DNA from 4 places in the Pseudomonas sp. UMAB-40 genome. Region 2 is predicted to be linked to each of the others. Evidence: predicted binding sites of a transcription regulator. Region 2 holds the regulator's gene; each other region holds the start of a gene.

Region 1 (5,263 bases), on a different contig from region 2:
AAAAAGCCCGGAAACCGGGGCTTTGCCGGCAGTGGCAAGGCGGCAATGCCAGAAAAGCGGCAACCGATGTCCGCCGTCTGCCGCTTTTCTGCCGCTTATCCCCTCTAAAGAACACCACCACCCCCTGTGGGAGCGAGCTTGCTCGCGATGGCGTCGTGTCTGCCGACATCTGCATGGTCTGACCCACCGCAATCGCGAGCAAGCTCGCTCCCACAGGGTTCAGCGGTGTTGGTGAGATATTGGCAGGCAAAAAAAAATTGGCAGGCAAAAAAAACGGGAGCCGCTGAGGGCTCCCGTTTTTTTGATGCTGCCAACGAATCACTTCGCCTGGTAAATGATCCCCGGGCTGCACTGGACCATCTGGTAATGATCCGGCAAACCGTTCAGCGCTTCGGAGGCGCCGAGGAACAGATAACCGCCTGGCTTGAGCGTGCTGTGAATACGCAACAGGATGTCTTTCTTCACCTCGGCGGAGAAGTAGATCAGCACGTTGCGGCAGAACACGATGTCGAACTTGCCCAGGGCCGCATAGCTGTCCAGCAGGTTGAACGAGCGAAACTCCACGCGGCTCTTGATCGGCGCCTTGATCGCCCAGCGCCCCGGCCCTTTGGGGTCGAAGTAACGCTGAAGGCGCTCGGGCGACAGGCCACGGCCGATGGCCAGGCTGTCGTACTCGCCGGTCTTGCAGTTGGTCAGCATGGTGCCGGACAAGTCGGTCGCGACGATTTGCGCGCCCATCTTCAACTGGCCCATGTTGACGCGCTCGAACTCATCGATGGACATCGACAGCGAATACGGTTCCTGACCCGACGAGCACGCCGCCGACCAGATCCGCAGGCGCTGGCCGGGGGCCGCCTTGATCGCTTCGGGCAACACCTTGTTCTTCAAGACTTCAAACGGATAGGTGTCACGAAACCACAGGGTTTCGTTGGTGGTCATGGCATCCACCACCATCTCGCGCAAACCGCTGCGCGGCTGGGTCTGGATGCGCTGAACCAGCTCACCCAGGGACTTGATGCCTTGCTGCTCCATCAGTTTGTTGAGACGGCTCGAGACCAGGTACTGCTTGTTTTCACCGAGCAAAATGCCACAGGCTTTTTCCAGGAATACCCGGAACTGTTCGAAATCCAAATTACCCGTAGACAAAGATGCCGCCTCTTAAATCGTGTTAATCACCAGGGGCAGAAGGCCCCTAGCTGATATCTGCTGCTTTGATCCGGTCGACTACCCGGGATGCCAGGTCATCAGGACGGAATTTGGCAAGGAAGTCATCCGCGCCGACCTTCTTGACCATTGCCTGATTGAATACACCCGACAACGAAGTATGCAGGATGATATGAAGCTTTTGCATGCGCGGGTCGTTGCGGATCTCGGCCGTCAGGGTGTACCCGTCCATTTCCGGCATCTCGATGTCGGAAATCATCATCAGGAACTCTTCTTCCGGCTTCTTGCCCTCATCGACCAGCTTGCGCAAGTAATCCAGCGCTTGCCTGCCGTCGTTCAATGCCACCACTTCGACGCCGACCGTTTGCAGACAACGAGTCACCTGCTTGCGCGCCACCGACGAGTCATCGACCGTCAACACCCGCAAGGACAGCGCCTTGTGCTGGGTTTCGACATCCACCACGCCGACCGAAATCGCTTCCGGTGTCGGCGCCACTTCTGCCAGCACTTTCTCGACGTCGATGATTTCGACTAACTGATTGTCGACCCGAGTCACAGCTGTCAGGTAATGATCGCGTCCCGTGCCCTTGGGTGGCGGATGAATCTCCTCCCAGTTCATGTTGACGATGCGCTCCACCGAGCGCACCAGGAAACCCTGGGTCTTGGTGTTGTACTCCGTGATGATCACGAACGGGTTGCTTTGATCTTTAAGGGCGCCGGAGCCGGTCGCCATTGCCAGATCAAGAATCGGAATGGTCGCCCCCCGGATACTTGCCACACCGCACACGACAGGACTGGACTTGGGCATCAGGGTCAGTTTGGGGCATTGCAGCACTTCCCGAACCTTGAACACGTTGATCCCATACAGCTGCTGGCCGTCGAGACGGAACAACAACAGCTCAAGGCGATTCTGCCCAACCAATTGCGTGCGCTGGTTTACTGCATCCATTACACCAGCCATGCACAGACTCCTACACCAACGCTTAAGTGTGTTGCGACGCACGTTCATTGCTAAACGGCACGGCGCTTGCTTTTTAACTCTTATGAACACAGAACCGACATTTTTCCGACGCCTGACATCAACCTTCCGCAAATTGCTTTGCGCGATGTCGGCCGTTTGCCTGTTCAACGCTGGCAGCCCTGCCCTTGCTGACGCGGTTACCTTGCCTGACATGCTTATCGGCGTCACTCAGGGCTTTCTTGAGTTCACCGTAGAAGACTATTTGGCTACGAGTCAAACGGAAGGTCGCTACGAAATCGAGGTCAACCAGCTCGATCCGCGACTGCGCATGCCCATGTGCGACAAGGAATTGACAGCCACCCTTGAGAGCCCGGCGACCCCGATCGGGCGGGTCACGGTCAAGGTCCGCTGCGACAGCACATCCCCTTGGACAGTCTTCGTGCCCGCTCAAGTCCGCCTGTTTCGGGACGTTGTCACCACCACCCGACCGCTCAAACGCGCCGGGGTCATCGAGCCAGGCGACGTCATGCTGCGCGAGCGGGACATCAGCCTGATCAACCAGGGTTATTTCACTTCCCTGGAACAAGCCGTGGGGCAGAAACTTACCCGACCAACGGTCGCCAATCAGGTCCTGACGCTGGTCCATCTCGAACAGGCGGAAGTCATCAGCAAGGGCGATCAAGTGGTGATTACCGCCCGCAGTGGTACGCTCAGCGTGCGTATGCCGGGCGAAGCCCTATCCAACGGCGGCCTGCGTGAACAGATTCGTGTGAAAAACCTCAACTCCCAACGGGTCATCAAGGCGCAAGTCACCGCGCCGGGCCAGGTGGAAGTGGCCATGTAGTACGATCTGCTGGTGAAAGATGGCGCGCCGCCCGGCGGTTCCCTAAACTGTGCTGCAGGCAGGACAAGCGCTGACGCATGCAAGCTCATTGATAAATGGGCCTAAAGTTTTCGCAGGGAGAGCCGAAAACATGGCAAGCGTCCAAATACCCAGAGGTTTTTTATCATGGTCATCGATTTCAGCCGTTTGAACAGCTCCTCGTCACTTACCGGTAGTACGCGTACCAGCACCGCGAAGGAAACCGCCGAAACCGGCAAATCCGCGCCGCTGAATACCCCGGCCGAACAGGCCAGTACCGCCAAAAGCGGGGAATCGGTACACCTCAGCAATGAGGCTCAACAGTTGCAGAAGGTCACTGACAAGCTGCGCGATCAGCCTGCCGTCGATAACGCCCGCGTGGCCGAGTTGAAAGCAGCGATTGCCGATGGCAGCTATAAAGTCGACAGCAACCGTGTAGCCAGCAAACTGCTCAACTTCGAAGCCCAGCGCTAGGCCACGGCCTGCGCCAGGCTTTTGGACGCTTAAACCCCAAGGCCAGCCATGCACGACACTAATTTACTGCAACTGATCACCGACGACTTTGCTCCAGCGCAATACCTGCTGGAGTTACTGCAAACCGAGTCCCTCGCCTTGCACGGTCGCGACATGCCGCTGCTCGAAGATATTCTGGCGCAGAAACAGGCAATGATCATTCTGCTTGAACAGCATGGCCGCAAGCGCAGTGAAATCCTCGCCAGCCTGAATCTGCCGACCGATCGCAGTGGCTTGGAGCAACTTGCCAGCCAGTCGAGCATCGGCGATCAATTGCTGGAACAGAGCGAGAAATTGACCGATCTGCTGGCTCAATGCCAGGCGGCCAACGTCAATAATGGCCAGTCGATCCTGGTCCAGCAGGCCGCCACGGCCAACCAGCTGAAAATCCTCACCGGCGGCGAACCGCCAGCGCTTTACGATGCCCGCGGATCAACCTCCATGCTCGCGAAGCCGCGCCCGCTTAGTCAGGCTTGAGCCTGTTAATGAGCACGCTCTATCAAGACGCCTCACATGCTGGCAGTATGCTAGCAAGTCGCAGTCATATTTTGTCTGGAGAATGATGAACCGTGTTCAATGCCTTAAACGCGGAAGATGCTCCGCAGCCACCCAAGGTGCTATCCACGCCGATGGAGATCGCCGGTAACCTGCGGCAGCTGCAAGAGAGCCATGACCCGCTGATCATCACGTTCCACGAACGCAGCCAGCGCTTCCAGAGCTATCTGGTGGACGTCGACCGTGACGGCAACCGCATTGCCCTGGACGAAATGGTGCCTCGCGATGGCGAACGCTATCTGCTGGCCGGCGAATCATTTCGGGTTGAAGGCTTCCACGAGGGCGTGCGCATTGCGTGGGAAAGCAACGGCACACTGACCATCGATGAGTCCGGTGGCGGTCGCTGCTACCGCGGCACTCTTCCCGATGAAGTGGTCTACCACCAGCGCCGCAATGCCTTCCGGGCTGCGCTGAAGCTGGCGCAACTGGTCGATGTCGAACTGGGCGGTGAAAAGCTCAAGTTCCCGATCAGAGGCAAGCTGCTCGACATCTCTGCCACGGGCTGCAAGCTGCGCTTTGAAGGTGACATCACCCCCCGGCTGCAACTGGGTCAGGTCTACGACCGCTTCGTCGCCGACCTGCCCTTCGGCAGCATGACCGCGCCGGTGGAACTGCGTTACCTGCACTTCGAAGAAAGAATCTCCACCACCTTCGCCGGCATCCGCTTCCACAACATGAGCGGACTGGTGCAGCGTCAGGTCGAACGATTCGTCTATCAGCTTCAGCGTGAAGCGCGCCGCTTCGATAAAGACGACATGTAATACAACGCTTCAACAAAAAACGGGCAGTCCCTTGCGGCGACTGCCCGTTTTTTTATGCGCCAGCTTTAAGGCCTGGCCTCGGTAAAGCTTTGCTCGCGACCTGCATCCGGGTCTTCTGGCGGTGGATCGTTTTCGGGATCCGGCTCGGGTTCGGGCTCCGGATCAGGGTTGATCGGGTTCTGCATCTGGTCCTGCACCACCTGTTCATCGACCCGTGGGTCAAGGCACGCCACCAGTGGCGAACTCGACATGCTGTCCGGCATGGCCACGTGATGCAGCGGCGCATCTTCGACCTGATGCAGGTTGGTGACGGCTTTCGGGCGAATCCGCCACACCAGCACCAACGCGAAGAAGCTGAAGAAGGCATACAGCATGTGGCTGCCAAACAGCTTCATCAGGACCCCGGCCACCAACGGCCCGATACTGGCGCCCACGCCGTAAGTCACC
Region 2 (5,263 bases):
CACGTCCATGCCCACGCCGCGTCCGGAGACATCGGAAATTTCGGTCTTGGTCGAGAAACCTGGCGCGAAGATCAGGTTGAAGCAATCGGACTCGCTGAGGCGATCGGCTGCATCCTTGTCCATCAAGCCTTTCTTCACGGCGATGCCGCGCAGGACATCAGCGTCCATACCCTTGCCGTCATCGGAGATGGACAGCAGGATATGGTCGCCTTCCTGTTCAGCGGACAGGATCACCTTGCCGCTGCGAGGCTTGCCCATCGCTTCGCGCTCGGCCGGCTCTTCAATACCGTGGTCGACCGAGTTGCGCACCAAGTGGACCAGCGGGTCGGCCAGGGCCTCGACGAGGTTCTTGTCGAGGTCGGTTTCTTCGCCGACCAGCTCCAGGTTGATCTCTTTCTTGAGCTGGCGAGCCAGGTCGCGAACCAGGCGCGGGAAGCGCCCGAAGACCTTCTTGATCGGTTGCATCCGGGTCTTCATGACCGCGGTTTGCAGGTCGGCAGTGACCACGTCGAGGTTCGACACGGCCTTGGACATGGCTTCGTCGCCGCTGTTGAGGCCCAGACGGACCAAGCGGTTACGCACCAATACCAGTTCGCCGACCATGTTCATGATTTCGTCGAGACGCGCGGTATCAACCCGCACGGTGGTCTCGGCTTCGCTGGCCGGTTTTTCCGGTGGCGGCGCGGACGGTGCGCGGGCTGGAGCCGGTGCAGCGGCAGCCGCCGGTTTCGGCGCTTCGGCTTTTGGCTCGGGCGCTTTGGCAACCGGTTTCGGCGCAGTAGCCTTGGCGGCTGGAGCAGCCACCGCAGCACCTGTGCCGACTTCAGTGAATTTGCCTTTGCCATGCAATTCGTCGAGCAGCGATTCGAACTCGTGATCGGAGATCAGATCACCGCCGGCCGCTTTCGCGGTTGGCGCAGCCGCGGCGGGTACGGCGGCAATGGCCGATTCCAGCGCGTCCACCGCAAAGTTGCCCTTGCCGTGCAGCTGGTCGAGCAGTGCTTCGAATTCGTCGTCGGTAATATCGGAGCTGTCGCCGGCCGCTTTCGGAGCAGACGGTGCAGCAGCCGGTGCCACCGCGTCGACGGCGAACTGGCCTTTGCCGTGCAGTTGATCGAGCAACGACTCGAACTCGGCATCGGTAATTTCGTCGCTGGCCGCCGAATCGGCAGCCGCCACTGGAGCAACCGCCGGCGCTTCGGCTTGAGCCTTGACAGCGTTCAGCGAGTCCAGCAATTGTTCGAATTCGTTATCAGTGATGTCGCCCGATTCTTCAGCGGCAGGTGCTTCGACCACTTCAGCAACCGGCGCAGATTCATCAGCCGTTTGCGGCTCGGCCAGACGGGCCAGTGCCGCGAGCAATTCAGGCGTGGCAGCCGTAATCGGGCTGCGTTCGCGAACTTCGGTGAACATGCTGTTCACCGCGTCCAGCGCTTCGAGAACCACGTCCATCAGTTCCGAGTCGACGCGACGTTCACCCTTGCGCAGGATGTCGAACACGTTCTCGGCGATGTGACAGCACTCCACCAGCTCGTTGAGCTGGAGGAAGCCGGCGCCCCCTTTTACAGTGTGAAAACCGCGAAAAATTGCATTGAGCAAGTCCGCATCATCCGGTCGGCTTTCAAGCTCGACCAGCTGTTCGGACAGTTGCTCTAGAATCTCGCCGGCCTCAACCAGGAAATCCTGAAGGATCTCTTCATCGGCGCCGAAGCTCATTAAGGGGGTGCTCCTAACAGGTTTAAAAACCTAAAAAACCTAAAAAACCTAAAATGCTAAAACTCTAAAATCCTAGGCTGGATAACAAATCGTCCACATCGTCCTGACCGGACACAACGTCTTCTCTTTTATCGGCATGAATCTGCGGACCTTCACCCTGAGAGAGATGTTTTTGCGGATCTTTTTCAGCCAGCATCGCATCACGGTCATGTTCGATACCCGCAAAGCGGTCTACCTGACTGGCCATGAGCACGAGCTTGAGCAGGTTACTTTCAACTTCGGTGACCAACTGGGTCACGCGCTTGATTACCTGACCGGTGAGGTCCTGGTAATCCTGAGCCAGCAGAATGTCATTGAGGTTGCTGGACACTGTGCGATTGTCTTCGCTGCTGCGTGTCAGGAAACCGTCGACACGCCGGGCCAGTTCGCGGAACTCTTCAGCCCCGACTTCGCGACGCATGAACCGCCCCCAATCCGTGCTCAACGCCTGGGCTTCTTCACTCAGGCTGTTGACCAGCGGCGTGGCGTTTTCCACCAGGTCCATGGTGCGGTTGGCGGCGGCCTCGGTCAGCTTGACCACATACCCCAGGCGCTCGGTGGCGTCCGTGATTTGCGACACTTCCTCGGCTTGCGGCATGTTCGGGTCAATCTGGAAATTGACGATCGCGCTATGCAGCTCGCGAGTGAGCTTGCCCACTTCCTGATACAGGCCGCGGTCACGGGTCTGATTGAGCTCATGGATAAGTTGCACAGCGTCGCCGAACTTGCCTTTTTCAAGGCTGTCGACCAGTTCGCGGGCATGTTTTTTCAGGGTCGATTCAAAATCGCCCAGTGAAGATTCTTTATGCTCCATAGCTCCCCCGTGGCGCAGTGGATCAACCGATGCGTTCGAAAATCTTCTCGATTTTTTCTTTCAACGCCTGGGCCGTGAAGGGTTTGACCACATAGCCGTTAACACCGGCCTGGGCCGCTTCGATAATCTGTTCGCGCTTGGCTTCGGCAGTCACCATCAGCACCGGCAGGTGCTTGAGCTTTTCATCGGCGCGCACATGACGCAGCAGATCGATACCGGTCATGCCAGGCATGTTCCAGTCCGTTACCAGAAAGTCGATGCTCCCGCTGTTGAGAACCGGAATGGCAGTAGTGCCATCGTCGGCCTCGACCGTGTTGGTGAACCCAAGGTCACGCAACAGGTTTTTTATGATCCGCCGCATCGTTGAGAAGTCATCAACGATGAGGATTTTCATGTTCTTGTCCAATTCGACCTCCAAGCAGTCTTAAACGCGCCCAGCACCTGGACGCGCCATTTCAATCAATCCGGCAATGCACTCGATGACTGTCTGGAGCACAACAGATCGCGACCGGTGCAGTTCAACACCCCACCGGCCTCGTTCGCAGTGTCCCCACACTGCCTTCAGCGCGCTCGCCACTCCCCCAAACGCCCCCGCAAACGGGCCGCGCACTGGCTATGTAACTGGCTGACCCGCGATTCGCTGACCCCCAGGACCTCACCGATTTCCTTGAGGTTCAGCTCTTCGTCGTAGTACAGCGCCAACACCAGTCGCTCACGCTCCGGCAAATTGGCAATCGCGTCCGCCAGCGCGGCCTGGAAGCGTTCATCTTCCAGATCGCGTGACGGCTCCAGATGTGCACTCGCGCCATCCTCGTGCAGCCCTTCGTGTTCGCCGTCCTGCAACAGATCGTCGAAACTGAATAACCGGCTGCCCAGGGTGTCGTTCAAAATCCCGTAATAATCGTCGAGACTCAATTGGAGTTCGGCCGCAACCTCATGATCTTTAGCGTCACGACCGGTTTTAGCTTCAATCGAGCGAATTGCGTCGCTGACCATGCGGGTATTGCGGTGAACCGAACGTGGCGCCCAGTCCCCCTTGCGTACTTCATCGAGCATCGCGCCGCGGATTCGAATGCCCGCGTAGGTCTCGAAACTCGCGCCTTTGCTGGCGTCATATTTGGTCGATACTTCAAGCAGGCCGATCATCCCGGCCTGGATCAGGTCTTCAACCTGGACACTGGCCGGCAGACGGGCCAGCAAGTGGTAAGCAATGCGTTTGACCAGTGGCGCGTAACGCTCGATCAGCTCGTACTGCGCGTCACGTGCCGACTTCTTGTAGAGGTTGTAGCCACTGGCTGTCATAGGACGGGTCCTGCGGTCTGTTGCACGAGGCGCTCGACGAAAAACTCCAGGTGCCCACGCGGATTGGCAGGCAGCGGCCATGTGTCGACCTTCTGCGCGATCGCCTTGAACGCCAGGGCGCACTTGGACCGCGGGAACGCTTCGTAGACGGCGCGCTGTTTCTGCACGGCCTTGCGCACGCTTTCGTCGTATGGCACCGCGCCTACGTATTGTAGGGCGACGTCGAGGAAGCGGTCCGTGACCTTGGTCAACTTGGCGAACAGGTTGCGGCCTTCCTGCGGGCTCTGGGCCATGTTGGCCAGGACGCGGAAGCGGTTCATGCCGTAATCGCGGTTCAGCAGTTTGATCAGCGCATAGGCATCAGTGATCGAGGTCGGCTCGTCGCACACCACCAGCAAGACTTCTTGCGCTGCGCGAACGAAACTGACTACCGAGTCACCAATACCCGCAGCGGTGTCGATCACCAATACGTCGAGGTTGTCGCCGATATCACTGAAGGCCTGGATCAGACCGGCGTGCTGGGCCGGGCTCAGATGAACCATGCTCTGTGTGCCGGACGCGGCCGGAACGATGCGAATACCGCCAGGGCCCTGCAACAGAACGTCGCGCAGCTCACAGCGGCCTTCGATCACGTCGGCCAGGGTACGTTTGGGTGTCAGCCCCAATAGGACGTCGACGTTCGCCAGCCCCAGATCGGCGTCTAGCAGCATGACGCGCCGGCCGAGTTCAGCTAGAGCCAGGGACAAGTTCACTGACACGTTAGTCTTCCCGACGCCACCTTTGCCGCCGGTCACCGCGATCACCTGTACGGGATGCATGCTGCCCATGTTATTTCTTTACCTTGTCTTGCATAGACGGAGGCCACATTACTGGCTGCGCGCTCAATAACTGAACAATGCATGGCAGACCATCGATGTAGGTACAAAAACTGTTCATTAGTACCTCAGCCAACCTGCTTGGTCGGGCTGTGGTAAATATCAGCGAACATGTCAGCCATGGCTTCTTCGCTGGGTTCTTCTTGCATTTGCACGCTTACGGCGCGACTGACCAACTGATGACGACGCGGCAGATGCAAATCATCCGGAATACGCGGGCCATCGGTCAGGTAGGCCACCGGCAATTCATGACTGATCGCCAGGCTCAACACCTCGCCCAGACTTGCCGTTTCATCCAGTTTAGTCAGGATGCAGCCAGCGAGCCCGCAGCGCTTGTAACTGTGATAAGCGGCCGTTAGAACCTGTTTCTGGCTGGTGGTTGCCAAAACCAGATAATTTTTTGACTTGATGCCACGTCCGGCCAGGCTTTCGAGCTGCATGCGCAGGGCCGGGTCGCTGGCCTGAAGGCCGGCGGTATCGATCAACACCACGCGTTTGCGCAGCAACGGATCCAGCG
Region 3 (5,263 bases), on a different contig from region 2:
ACCGTCACAACGTGCACGCCCTTGCCGGACAGCGCGTTGAGGTAAACGCCCAGTGTTGCCACCAGGGTCTTGCCTTCACCGGTACGCATTTCCGCGATCATGCCTTCATGCAAGGTCATGCCGCCGATCAGCTGGACATCGAAGTGGCGCATACCCATGACACGCTTGCCGGCTTCGCGGGCGACCGCAAAGGCTTCTGGCAACAGCTTGTCGAGGGTTTCCCCTTTGGCGATGCGGGCCTTGAACTCGTCTGTCTTGGCACGCAATTGATCGTCCGAAAGGGCCACCATTTGCTCTTCGAAGGCATTGACGAGTTGCACCGTCTTGAGCATGCGTTTGACTTCACGCTCGTTCTTGCTTCCAAAAAGTTTCTTTAACAAAGGCGCAAACATATCGGCAGGATCTTCCACACTAAAGGGATGGAGGGCGGCCCCGTGAGTCGCCCGTGCAGCCCTCATGGCCGCATGCGAACGAGCATTCTACCCGGAAACGATGGTGAGGAAAGTGGCGTTATTCCACGATGCATGCACTGCGCTGTAACGGGGCTCACTTAAAATAAGGGCTTTTTGCTGAACTTCAAGCCATTCGCGGCAGAAGTTACTTGTTGATTTAATGGGTAAAGCGCTCGCAAAGCAATGGGTCAGGTGCACGTGGTGCTTTCTGCTACCATGGCGGCTCTGTTACTTCAGGTGTCTGATCATGGCATTTCGCCCTCTCACGGCCAGAGCACCCGCCGTTCTGCTTCGCGAAGCCAAGCCGCTGAAAGCCATCTTTGGCCATGCTCAACGCCTGGGTCATTTACAACGTCTGCTCGAAAGCCAGTTGCAGCCTGCTGCGCGCGAGCATTGCCATGTAGCCTCGTGGCGCGAAGGCAGTTTATTGCTGATCGTGACTGACGGTCATTGGGCCACCCGCCTGCGTTATCAACAAAAACGTCTGCAACGCCAGTTACAGATGTTCGACGAATTCGCCAGCCTGACGCGGATTCTGTTCAAAGTGCAGCCCCCCACCGTTCAGCAAGGGGCGGCGGGGCATACCATCAGTTTGTCGACGGATGCGGGCGCGACCATACAGGCCACGGCCGATGGCATCAGTGATCCGAATCTGCGAGCGGCGCTGGAACGCCTTGCGGCGCACGCCAAACCCAAGGAATGACATAGACCCCCTGTGGGAGCGAGCAAGCCCGCTCCCACAGTTTGATTGTGTCCGCTGGCTATCGGCGTTTGCTGCCGCCCAGTAGCGAGCCCATCAGTCCGCGTACCAGTTGTCGGCCCAATTGATTGGCTGCCTGGCGCATTGCCGATTTCAGCGCCTGCCCCGCCGCCGTGCCGAGGAACTCTCCAGCCTTGTCGGTGAAACTCGGTTCTTCGGCGGCCGGTTTGCCGGGAGCAGCGTCAGTCTCCGGCGCCAACCCTTTGCGCCCCATCAATATTTCATACGCCGATTCCCGATCAACCGGCTTGTCATACCGCCCCTTGAACGGCGACCCGGCGATCAGCATCGTGCGCTCGGTTTCGGTCAACGGCCCGATCCGCGATTGCGGCGGTGCGACCAAGACACGCTGGACCATCTCCGGCGTGCCCTTGTCTTGCAAGGTGCCGACCAGCGCCTCGCCAATCCCCAGCTCAGTCAACACCGATAAGGCATCAAACGCCGGGTTCGGTCGGAAGCCTTCCGCCACCGCACGCAGGGACTTCTGCTCCTTGGCGGTGAAGGCACGCAAACCGTGCTGGATACGCAGGCCGAGCTGAGCCAGCACGTCATCCGGCAAGTCACCCGGCGATTGCGTGACGAAATACACGCCCACGCCTTTGGAACGAATCAGCCGCACCACCTGTTCCAGGCGATCCTGCAACGCCTTGGGCGTGCCGGCAAACAACAAATGCGCTTCGTCGAAAAACAGGGCCAGCAGCGGTTTGTCCGAATCGCCACGCTCCGGCAGTTGCTCGAACAACTCGGCCAGCAACCACAGCAAGAATGTCGCATACACCTTCGGCGCTTCGTGGACCAGACGACTGGCATCCAGCAGATGGATGCGTCCACGGCCGTCAGCCGTCGGTTGCAGAATGTCTTCGAGTTGCAGCGCCGGTTCGCCGAACAGCGCTTCGGCACCTTGTTGCTCCAGGGTCGCCAGTCGTCGCAACAGCGCCTGACTGGAACCGGTGGTCATCAACGCCGCGTCGTCCCCCAGCAACTCAGGGTTGTCACGCAGGTGATTGAGCAGCGCCTTCAGATCCTTTAGGTCCAGCAGCAACAGCCCTTCGCGGTCCGCCACCTTGAACGCGGCATACAGCGCCGACTGCTGGCTGTCGGTCAACTCCAGCAGGCTGCCTATCAACAACGGCCCCATTTCGCTCAAGGTCGTGCGCAATGGATGACCGGACTGACCGTTAATATCCCACAGGGTGACCGGATAGGCCGCAGGCTTGTGATTCAGCCACGGCATCCCGGCGATCCGCTCGGCGATTTTGCCTTGAGGGTTGCCGGCGGCGCCCAGGCCACACAGGTCGCCCTTGATGTCTGCCGCGAACACCGCCACGCCAGCGTCGCTGAAGGCTTCGGCCAGACGCTGCAACGTGACGGTTTTACCGGTCCCGGTAGCGCCAGCGACCAGGCCGTGACGGTTCGCCAGGCGCATGGCCTGAGAGATAGGCTGGCCGGCAAGGTCAGCGCCGATAACGAGTTGCGATGAGTCAGGCATTTTGTCACCCATGGTTAATCTTTGATCCTGCACGGCCGATAAAAATGGTTGTGAGACTAATCCGAAAATAGCGTCGGTAATTCCCTAAGGAGAGGATGGAAATATCAGCTTTTTTTCAACATTGCCCATTCAGCGTGCCTTTATAAAAGCACGCTCAGGACATTAAGACCTTAGCGGAACCCCAAGCCATGAACAAAAACCTGCGCTTCAGCCATAAAATTTTGCTTGCCGCCGCCCTCATCGTTGTTGCCGCCTTCGCCTCGTTCACACTGTACAACGACTATCTGCAACGCAACGCCATTCGCGAAGACCTGGACAACTACCTCAACGAGATGGGAGACGTCACCGCCAGCAACATCCAGACCTGGCTGGCCGGCCGTATCCTGCTGATCGACAACCTCGCTCAAAACATCGCTGTCAATCCGGAACAGTCCAACGTCGCCAGCCTGCTTGAGCAGAAAGCCCTGACGTCGACCTTCATGGCATCCTATCTGGGCGATGCCACCGGCAGTTTCACGATTCGCCCCGACGCAAAAATGCCCGCTGGCTTCGATCCGCGGGTGCGTCCTTGGTACAAAGGCGCCGAAAGCAGCAGCACGGCAACCCTGACTGAACCTTATATCGATGCGGCCACCGGCCAGACCATCATCTCCATCGCCACCGCCTCGAAAAAGGCCGGGCAAAGCGTGGGCGTGGTGGGCGGCGACTTGAGCCTGCAAACCCTGATCGATACCCTCAGCGCCCGCGACTTCGACGGCATGGGCTATGCCTTTCTGGTCAGCGCCGACGGCAAGATCCTGGTGCACCCGGACAAAGCCCTGGTGATGAAGTCCCTGAGCGAGGCATTCCCGAAAAGTACTCCGCGCATCAGCAGCGACTTCAGTGAAGTGGAAGTCGACGGCAAGACCCGCATCGTCACCTTCACACCGATCAAAGGCCTGCCGTCGGTCAACTGGTACATCGGCCTGTCGGTCGACAAAGACAAAGCCTTCTCGATGCTCAGCGAATTCCGCGCTTCGGCGGTCGTCGCGACGATCATTGCCGTGGCGATCATCATCGCCCTACTGGGTATGTTGATCCGCATCCTGATCCAGCCGCTGCACGTCATGACCCGCGCCATGGAAGACATCGCTGACGGTGAAGGCGACCTGACCAAACGCCTGACCATCGTCAACAACGATGAATTCGGCGTTCTCGGCACGGCGTTCAACCGCTTCGTGGAACGAGTTCACACCTCGATTCGCGAAGTATCCTCAGCCACCGGCCAGGTCAACGAAGTCGCCCTGCGTGTGGTCGCTGCGTCAAACTCGTCGATGTTCAACTCTGACCAGCAAGCTTCCCGTACCAGCAGCGTGGCCGCCGCGATCAACCAGCTCGGCGCCGCCGCTCAGGAAATCGCCCGCAACGCCGCTCAGGCTTCCAGTCAGGCCAGCGATGCCCGCAGCCTCGCCGAAGACGGCCAACAAGTGGTCGATCGCAGCATCAAAGCGATGAATCAGCTGTCGAGCATGCTCAGCGCTTCGAGCACCAACATCGAGTCGCTGAACAGCAAAACCGTGAACATCGGGCAGATTCTCGAAGTAATCACCAGCATCTCCCAGCAAACCAACCTGCTGGCGCTCAACGCAGCCATCGAAGCGGCACGCGCCGGTGAAGCCGGGCGTGGTTTTGCCGTGGTGGCTGACGAAGTACGCAACCTGGCGCACCGCACGCAGGAATCGGCGCAACAGGTGCAGACCATGATCGAGGAGCTGCAAGTCGGCGCCCGCGAATCCGTCAGCACCATGAGCGACAGTCAGCGCCACAGTCAGGACAGCGTGGAAATCGCCAACTTGGCGGGCGAGCGCTTGAACAGCGTGACGCTGCGTATTGGTGAGATTGACGGGATGAACCAGTCGGTGGCGACGGCGACCGAGGAACAGACGGCGGTGGTGGAGTCGATCAATGTCGACATTACCGAGATCAACACGCTGAATCAGGAAGGCGTGGAGAACCTGCAGTCGACGTTGCGGGCGTGTTCGGACCTGGAGCAGCAGGCGGCGCGTCTGAAGCAGTTGGTAGGTAGTTTCCGAATCTAGCGTCTGAACTGGCCTCTTCGCGGGCAAGCCCGCTCCCACAGGGTTTAGTGTGAACCTGTGGGAGCGGGCTTGCCCACGAAGGCGGTCTGTAACACACCGCAAAAACCTCGCTGATCCCCCCGCCACAAAACCCCAACCGAACATCTATCCTTCATAAAGGTCAACCAAGGGAGAACAACGGACCGGAGGGATGCTCACTGTGCATATCGCGGACATAACCATGTTCTACGCCCCGGCCAGCGGTGGCGTGCGCACGTATCTGGATGCCAAGCACCGTCGCCTGAGCATCAAGCCAGGCATTCGCCACAGTTTGCTGATTCCAGGGGCACACTTGAGTGAGCAGGACGGCGTCTACTCAGTTCCAGCCCCGGCCCTGCCCTTCGGCAAGGGTTATCGTTTCCCCCTCCGCCTGGCGCCATGGCGAAATGTCCTGCAGGATTTGCAGCCTGACCTGATCGAAGTCGGCGACCCTTACCTTACCGCT
Region 4 (5,263 bases), on a different contig from region 2:
CCAGGGCCGCTTCGGCGGCCTTGGATGAAGGCTGCAACAACAGGTCATCGGCGTAGCCCATCGCTTGCGCAAAAATCTGCCGCGCTGCCCGCTCGGGTGAAGCGCAGCGAAACACCTCAGTGACGACACCTTGCTCGATGATCTGCGCCAGCATCGCCTGCCATTGGGTGTTGACGACCAGGTAGGCGGCAGCCAGTTCGGCGTCGTGCATCGCTTCATCCCACGCGTCCAGCCACAGCGCCCAGCCATCATCGGCGGAGGCCGGCAGGCAATCCTTCAGAAAACCCTGCAACGCCGTCAACGGTGCAACGCCGACCAGCGGTGCGCGGACTTCTTCCAGCTGCTCGTTGGCAAAACGTATGAAGGCTTCGCGTCGCAACTCCTTCCAGTCCGTGAAGTAGTGATAAACGTGACTGCGTGACAGTCCGGCGTGTTCAGCCAAATCACGGGTAGACACATCGGCGAAACCTTTGCTGCGAAACAGCTCCAGTGCGGCGGCGATGATCTGGTCTTTGCGTTCAGTGCGCGACATTTTGAAATGACCTCGTGGCGCCGGGTAGATGGACGGCGCTTGCTTCTTGAGCGGTCGCTCAAGGATACTTGAGCAGTCGCTCAATTGTAGCGTTTATCTTCCTTTTGGTGCACCCATGACAGCCGTCACCCCACGCATCCTGATCGATGAAAGCAAAAAACTCGGTCAGCAATCCGCCAGCCAGACGCTCAAGGCCATCGCCAGGGCCTATCCCGGAAAGCTGTTTTTTACGTTATCGCTGGTGGCGCTGGAGAACGCGCTGCTGTTGGCGTATCCACTGTTTGCCGGCTTCGCCGTGGACTCGATCATCCGCGGCGATGCCACCAGTGCACTGTTTTATGCACTGGTGGTGTTGGCGTTCTGGGTGGTCGGGGCGGCACGCAGGGCGGTGGATACACGCACGTTTACGCGGATCTATGCCGACCTCGCCGTGCCGGTCATCCTCAATCAGCGCCTGCAAAACCAGAGCACTTCCACATCGGCGGCGCGGGTGGTGCTGGCGCGTGAATTCGTGGATTTCTTCGAGAAACATGTGCCGACCATCGCCACGGCGCTGGTGTCGATTGTCGGCGCGGCGGTGATGCTGCTGGTGATCGAGCCGTGGATTGGCCTGGCCTGCCTGGGGGCGTTGCTGTTGTGCATGACCTTGCTCCCACGGTTCGCCCGGCGCAATCAGGAGCTGCATGAGCGGTTGAATGATCGGCTGGAGAAAGAGATCGGTCTGGTCGAGAAAGTCGGCGCTGACACGTTGCAGCGCCACTATAGAGTGCTGTCGCGGCTGCGAATCTGGCTCTCAGACCGTGAGGCAATCGCCTATCTGTTTGTAGGCTCGGTGGCGGCGGTGTTGTTTGTGATAGCCATCAGTCAGCTGGCGCTGTCGCCGGCGGTGAAGGCGGGGCATGTGTATGCGGTGATGACGTATCTGTGGACGTTTGTCAGCAGTCTGGACGAAGCGCCGTCGATGGTGGATCAGTTGGCGCGGTTGAAGGATATCGGCAAGCGGGTTGATCCGGGGCTTGGGGATAAGCTTGAGGATTAAGGTGATGCCATCGCGAGCAGACTCGCGCCCACAGGTTCAGTGGTGACCTTGTGGGAGCGAGCTTGCTCGCGATAGTTGTTACAGAGGCGACTCAACGAAACCGATCAACCTCATGGCGCAAGTCCGCCGCCAGCTTCTCCAGTTCTTTGGCAGTCACGGCCAGGTTCGACACTACTTCGCGCTGCTCGCTGTTTGCCAGTGCGATGCTTTGCAGGTTGCTGCTGAGCAAGGTCGCGGTGCTGCTCTGTTCCTGAGTCGCGGTGGTGATTGCTGCGAATTGCTGGCCCGCCGAACGGCTCTGCTCATCGATCCGCGCCAGGGCCGAGGCCACATTGGCGTTGCGTGACAAGCCTTCTTGCATCAGCACATTGCCCTGTTCCATGGTGCTGATGGCGTTGCCGGTTTCCTGCTGGATGCTTTGAATCATCCCGGAAATTTCATCAGTGGCCTGACGGGTACGCGAAGCCAGGTTACGCACCTCATCGGCGACCACCGCAAAACCACGACCCTGCTCACCGGCACGGGCCGCTTCGATGGCCGCGTTCAACGCCAGCAAGTTGGTTTGATCGGCGATCGAAGTAATCACCCCGACGATGCCGCCGATTTCCTGGGAGCGCTGACCCAAGGTATTGATCACTGTTGCCGTGCTGTTCAGCGCGCCAGCGATTTGCTCCAGCGACGAGGAAGCCTCGTCCATCGACGTACGACCGATCTGGGTTTGCTGTGCGTTTTCCTGCGCCAGACGCTGGGTGTTGCCCATGTTGTCGGCAATGTTCAGCGAGGTTGCGCTGAACTCTTCCACGGCGCCGGCCATGCTGGTGATTTCGCCCGACTGTTGCTCCATCCCTTCATAGGCACCACCGGACAGGCCGGACAACGCCTGGGCGCGGCTGTTGACTTCGCCCGAGGCCTTGCGAATGTGCTCGACCATGGTCGACAAGGCCTGGCTCATCTGGTTGAAGGCGCGGGCCAACTGACCGATTTCATCATTGCTCGACACGCTCAGGCGCACGCTCAAATCGCCGGCACCGAGGGCTTCGGCCTGACGCACCAGATCACCCAGCGGCGCAAGTTTGCTGCGCAGCAGCCAGACTGCCGAACCGACCGCAATCAACATCGCCAGCAGACTGCCGATGGCCAATTGAATGCCGACGCTCCAGGTCACGGCGCTGATTTCGGCTTTCGGCATGCTCGCCACCACCGACCACGGGCCGCCATCGAACGGCACGGCCACGCTGTAGAAGTCTTCGGACTTGTCGCTCCAGAAATCACCCTTGCCCGGCGTTTTCGCCAGATCGACGATGGCCGGGACCGCTTGATCCAGCGCTTGCACGCCGGCAATCGGCACCAACCACTTCTTCTGCTCATCGAGCAGCGCCAGCGAACCGGTCTGGCCGATACGGAAGCGTTTGAGATTCTCGAACTGTGCGTTCTGCGCGTCGGTGTAATCGAATCCTACGAACAACACGGCAATCACCTTACCGCTGCTGTCGCGTACAGGCGTGTATTGCGTCATGTAGGAGCGGTCGAACAGCAAGGCGCGACCGACATAGCTCTGTCCCGCCATCAAGCGTGCATAGGCCGGGTGAGCGTGGTCCAGCAAGGTGCCGATGGCCCGGTTGCCGTCCTGCTTGCTCAAGGACGTACTGACGCGGATGAAATCTTCGCCGCTGCGCACAAACACCGTCGCAACGCCTGCGGTCATCTGCTTGAACTCGTCCACTTCCTTGAAGTTGTTGTTCAACACTTCGCTGCCCAGGTGCAAGCCCGGGGTCTGCACACCGGCCACCGCCACCGGCTCATCCGGGTGCACGCTCAAGCCGGCGCTGAAGCGCTTCTCGAACAGACCGCTCAGGCGCTGGGTGCTTTCACGCAACGTGCCGTGAAAGGTACTCAACTGATCGGCCAGCAACCGGGCCTCACTGGCCAAGTGCTCTTCGCGGGTGGCGAGGTTGGCGGTGTCCAGCGAACGCAAGGCGAACACGGTACTGCCAGTGATGACAATCGCCAGTATCACGGCAAGCGCAAGACCAAGCTGTGAGGCGATCCGGGCACGAGGTTGAGACATGACAGCTCCTGGCCGAGTGACCGGATCATCCTGATCACGATGCACACTCGGCAAAATTCTAATAAGGGGAATTACAGGGAACCTGCACGAAGGTCCCACCTGCAGATTTTCGGCGGCAAACCTGAATACTTGAGTAAATAGCCGGGATATGGCGCAAGGCCTCTATTGCAGGGGCTCCATCGATTCAGCTCAAGCGTTCTACATCCGGTAAATCCATGGCCCGGACCTCGCCTTGCAGAAAGTCGCTGAGGCGGCGCAAACGTTCACCTCCCGGGCGGGTTTTCGGCCAGACGAGGTAATAATGCTCACCGCTGGCGACAGCCGTCGGCCACGGCAGACTCAGACGACCCTGCGCAACATCTTCCGCCACCATCAGCAAATCCCCCATGGATACGCCGTAGCCTCGGGCGGCGGCGATCATGCCCAACTCCAGCGTGTCAAACACTTGCCCACCCTTGAGCGACACCTGATCCGACAGCCCCATGCGCTCCAGCCAACTGCGCCAGTCGCGACGGTCTGGCGTTGGATGCAGCAGCTCAGCGCTGGCCAGGCGTGCGACGTCCCACGGCTGGTCCTTCAGCAGGTTCGGTGCTCCCACCGGAATCAGCTCTTCCGGAAACAGTAACGCCGCCTCCCAGTCCGGAGGGAAACGCCCGTTACTGAGGATGACGGCGCAGTCGAAGGGTTCGTGGTTGAAATCCACGGTGTCGATGTCCATCCAGGCACTGGTCAATTGCACTTCGTTGCCCGGTTGCAAGTGCCGGAAGCGACTCAGGCGCGCCAGCAGCCAGCGCATGGTCAACGTCGACGGGGCTTTCATGCGCAAGATGTCGTCTTCGGCGCGCAAGGTATTACAGGCGCGTTCGAGCGCGGTAAACCCTTCACGGATGCCCGGCAGGATCAACCGCGCCGACTCGGTCAGTTGCAGGTTGCGCCCGCTGCGGTGAAACAGTCGGCAGGCAAAATGATCTTCGAGGGTACGAATGTGTCGACTGACCGCGCTTTGGGTGATCGACAATTCTTCAGCGGCGCGGGTAAACGAGCTATGCCGCGCCGCCGCTTCGAATGCGCGCAGGGCATACAAGGGAGGAAGACGACGGGACATTGGGAAAGCTCCTATAGCGCGGTTACGCCACGTTAGCAGAAACCTGCCAGCATGAGTTTGACTCATGCCACCCATCCTTTTTATCCCTTTGTGAAAACCCCGCAGAGCGCCGAGAATCGGCTCTCTCCTGTTTACTCTGATAACCGAGGCGTGATGACCATGCAGCATCCAGCACGTACCGAACTCTGGGCCATCCTGCGGCTGGCGGGGCCGTTGATTGCCTCGCAGTTGGCGCACATGCTGATGGTCCTCACCGACACCTTGATGATGGCGCGCCTAAGTCCCGAAGCGCTGGCAGGTGGCGGCCTGGGCGCGGCGACTTACTCGTTCGTTTCCATCTTCTGCATCGGCGTGATCGCGGCGGTCGGCACCCTGGTGGCGATCCGTCAGGGCGCGGGCGATATCGTCGGCGCCGCGCGCCTGACCCAGGCCGGCTTGTGGCTGGCGTGGTTGATGGCGCTGGTGGCCGGGTTACTGCTGTGGAACCTGAAACCGGTGCTGCTGCTGTTTGGCCAGACC

Evidence for each region. Region 2 encodes FliA, which starts transcription of late flagellar genes. Its sites were predicted from a motif close to CTAAAGTTTNNNNNNNNNNNGCCGNTAA; they were not measured.
Region 1: flgM (flagellar biosynthesis anti-sigma factor FlgM) is a predicted target of FliA. The motif match lies at 3,071-3,098, and genes of this name have one in related genera.
Region 3: K0F88_RS14685 (methyl-accepting chemotaxis protein) is a predicted target of FliA. The motif match lies at 2,716-2,743, and genes of this name have one in related genera.
Region 4: K0F88_RS06585 (methyl-accepting chemotaxis protein) is a predicted target of FliA. The motif match lies at 3,746-3,773, and genes of this name have one in related genera.

Annotation. Positions count from the first base shown of each region.
Region 1 is NZ_LT607572.1:97,818-103,080, forward strand. Features, by position in the region: gene cheR (protein-glutamate O-methyltransferase CheR) at 319-1,146, opposite strand; gene K0F88_RS26320 (chemotaxis protein CheV) at 1,193-2,125, opposite strand; gene flgA (flagellar basal body P-ring formation chaperone FlgA) at 2,208-2,969, shown strand; gene flgM (flagellar biosynthesis anti-sigma factor FlgM) at 3,135-3,461, shown strand; gene K0F88_RS26335 (flagella synthesis protein FlgN) at 3,510-3,977, shown strand; gene K0F88_RS26340 (flagellar brake protein) at 4,070-4,816, shown strand; gene K0F88_RS26345 (MFS transporter) at 4,882-5,263, opposite strand, start outside.
Region 2 is NZ_LT607560.1:200,093-205,355, forward strand. Features, by position in the region: gene K0F88_RS15975 (chemotaxis protein CheA) at 1-1,716, opposite strand, end outside; gene K0F88_RS15980 (protein phosphatase CheZ) at 1,781-2,569, opposite strand; gene K0F88_RS15985 (chemotaxis response regulator CheY) at 2,592-2,963, opposite strand; gene fliA (RNA polymerase sigma factor FliA) at 3,131-3,871, opposite strand; gene fleN (flagellar synthesis regulator FleN) at 3,868-4,698, opposite strand; gene flhF (flagellar biosynthesis protein FlhF) at 4,815-5,263, opposite strand, start outside.
Region 3 is NZ_LT607559.1:171,136-176,398, forward strand. Features, by position in the region: gene secA (preprotein translocase subunit SecA) at 1-392, opposite strand, end outside; gene K0F88_RS14675 (DUF721 domain-containing protein) at 700-1,155, shown strand; gene K0F88_RS14680 (helicase HerA-like domain-containing protein) at 1,214-2,701, opposite strand; gene K0F88_RS14685 (methyl-accepting chemotaxis protein) at 2,890-4,779, shown strand; gene K0F88_RS14690 (glycosyltransferase family 1 protein) at 4,970-5,263, shown strand, end outside.
Region 4 is NZ_LT607554.1:21,152-26,414, forward strand. Features, by position in the region: gene K0F88_RS06575 (TetR/AcrR family transcriptional regulator) at 1-532, opposite strand, end outside; gene K0F88_RS06580 (ABC transporter six-transmembrane domain-containing protein) at 648-1,571, shown strand; gene K0F88_RS06585 (methyl-accepting chemotaxis protein) at 1,663-3,639, opposite strand; gene K0F88_RS06590 (LysR substrate-binding domain-containing protein) at 3,824-4,744, opposite strand; gene K0F88_RS06595 (NorM family multidrug efflux MATE transporter) at 4,904-5,263, shown strand, end outside.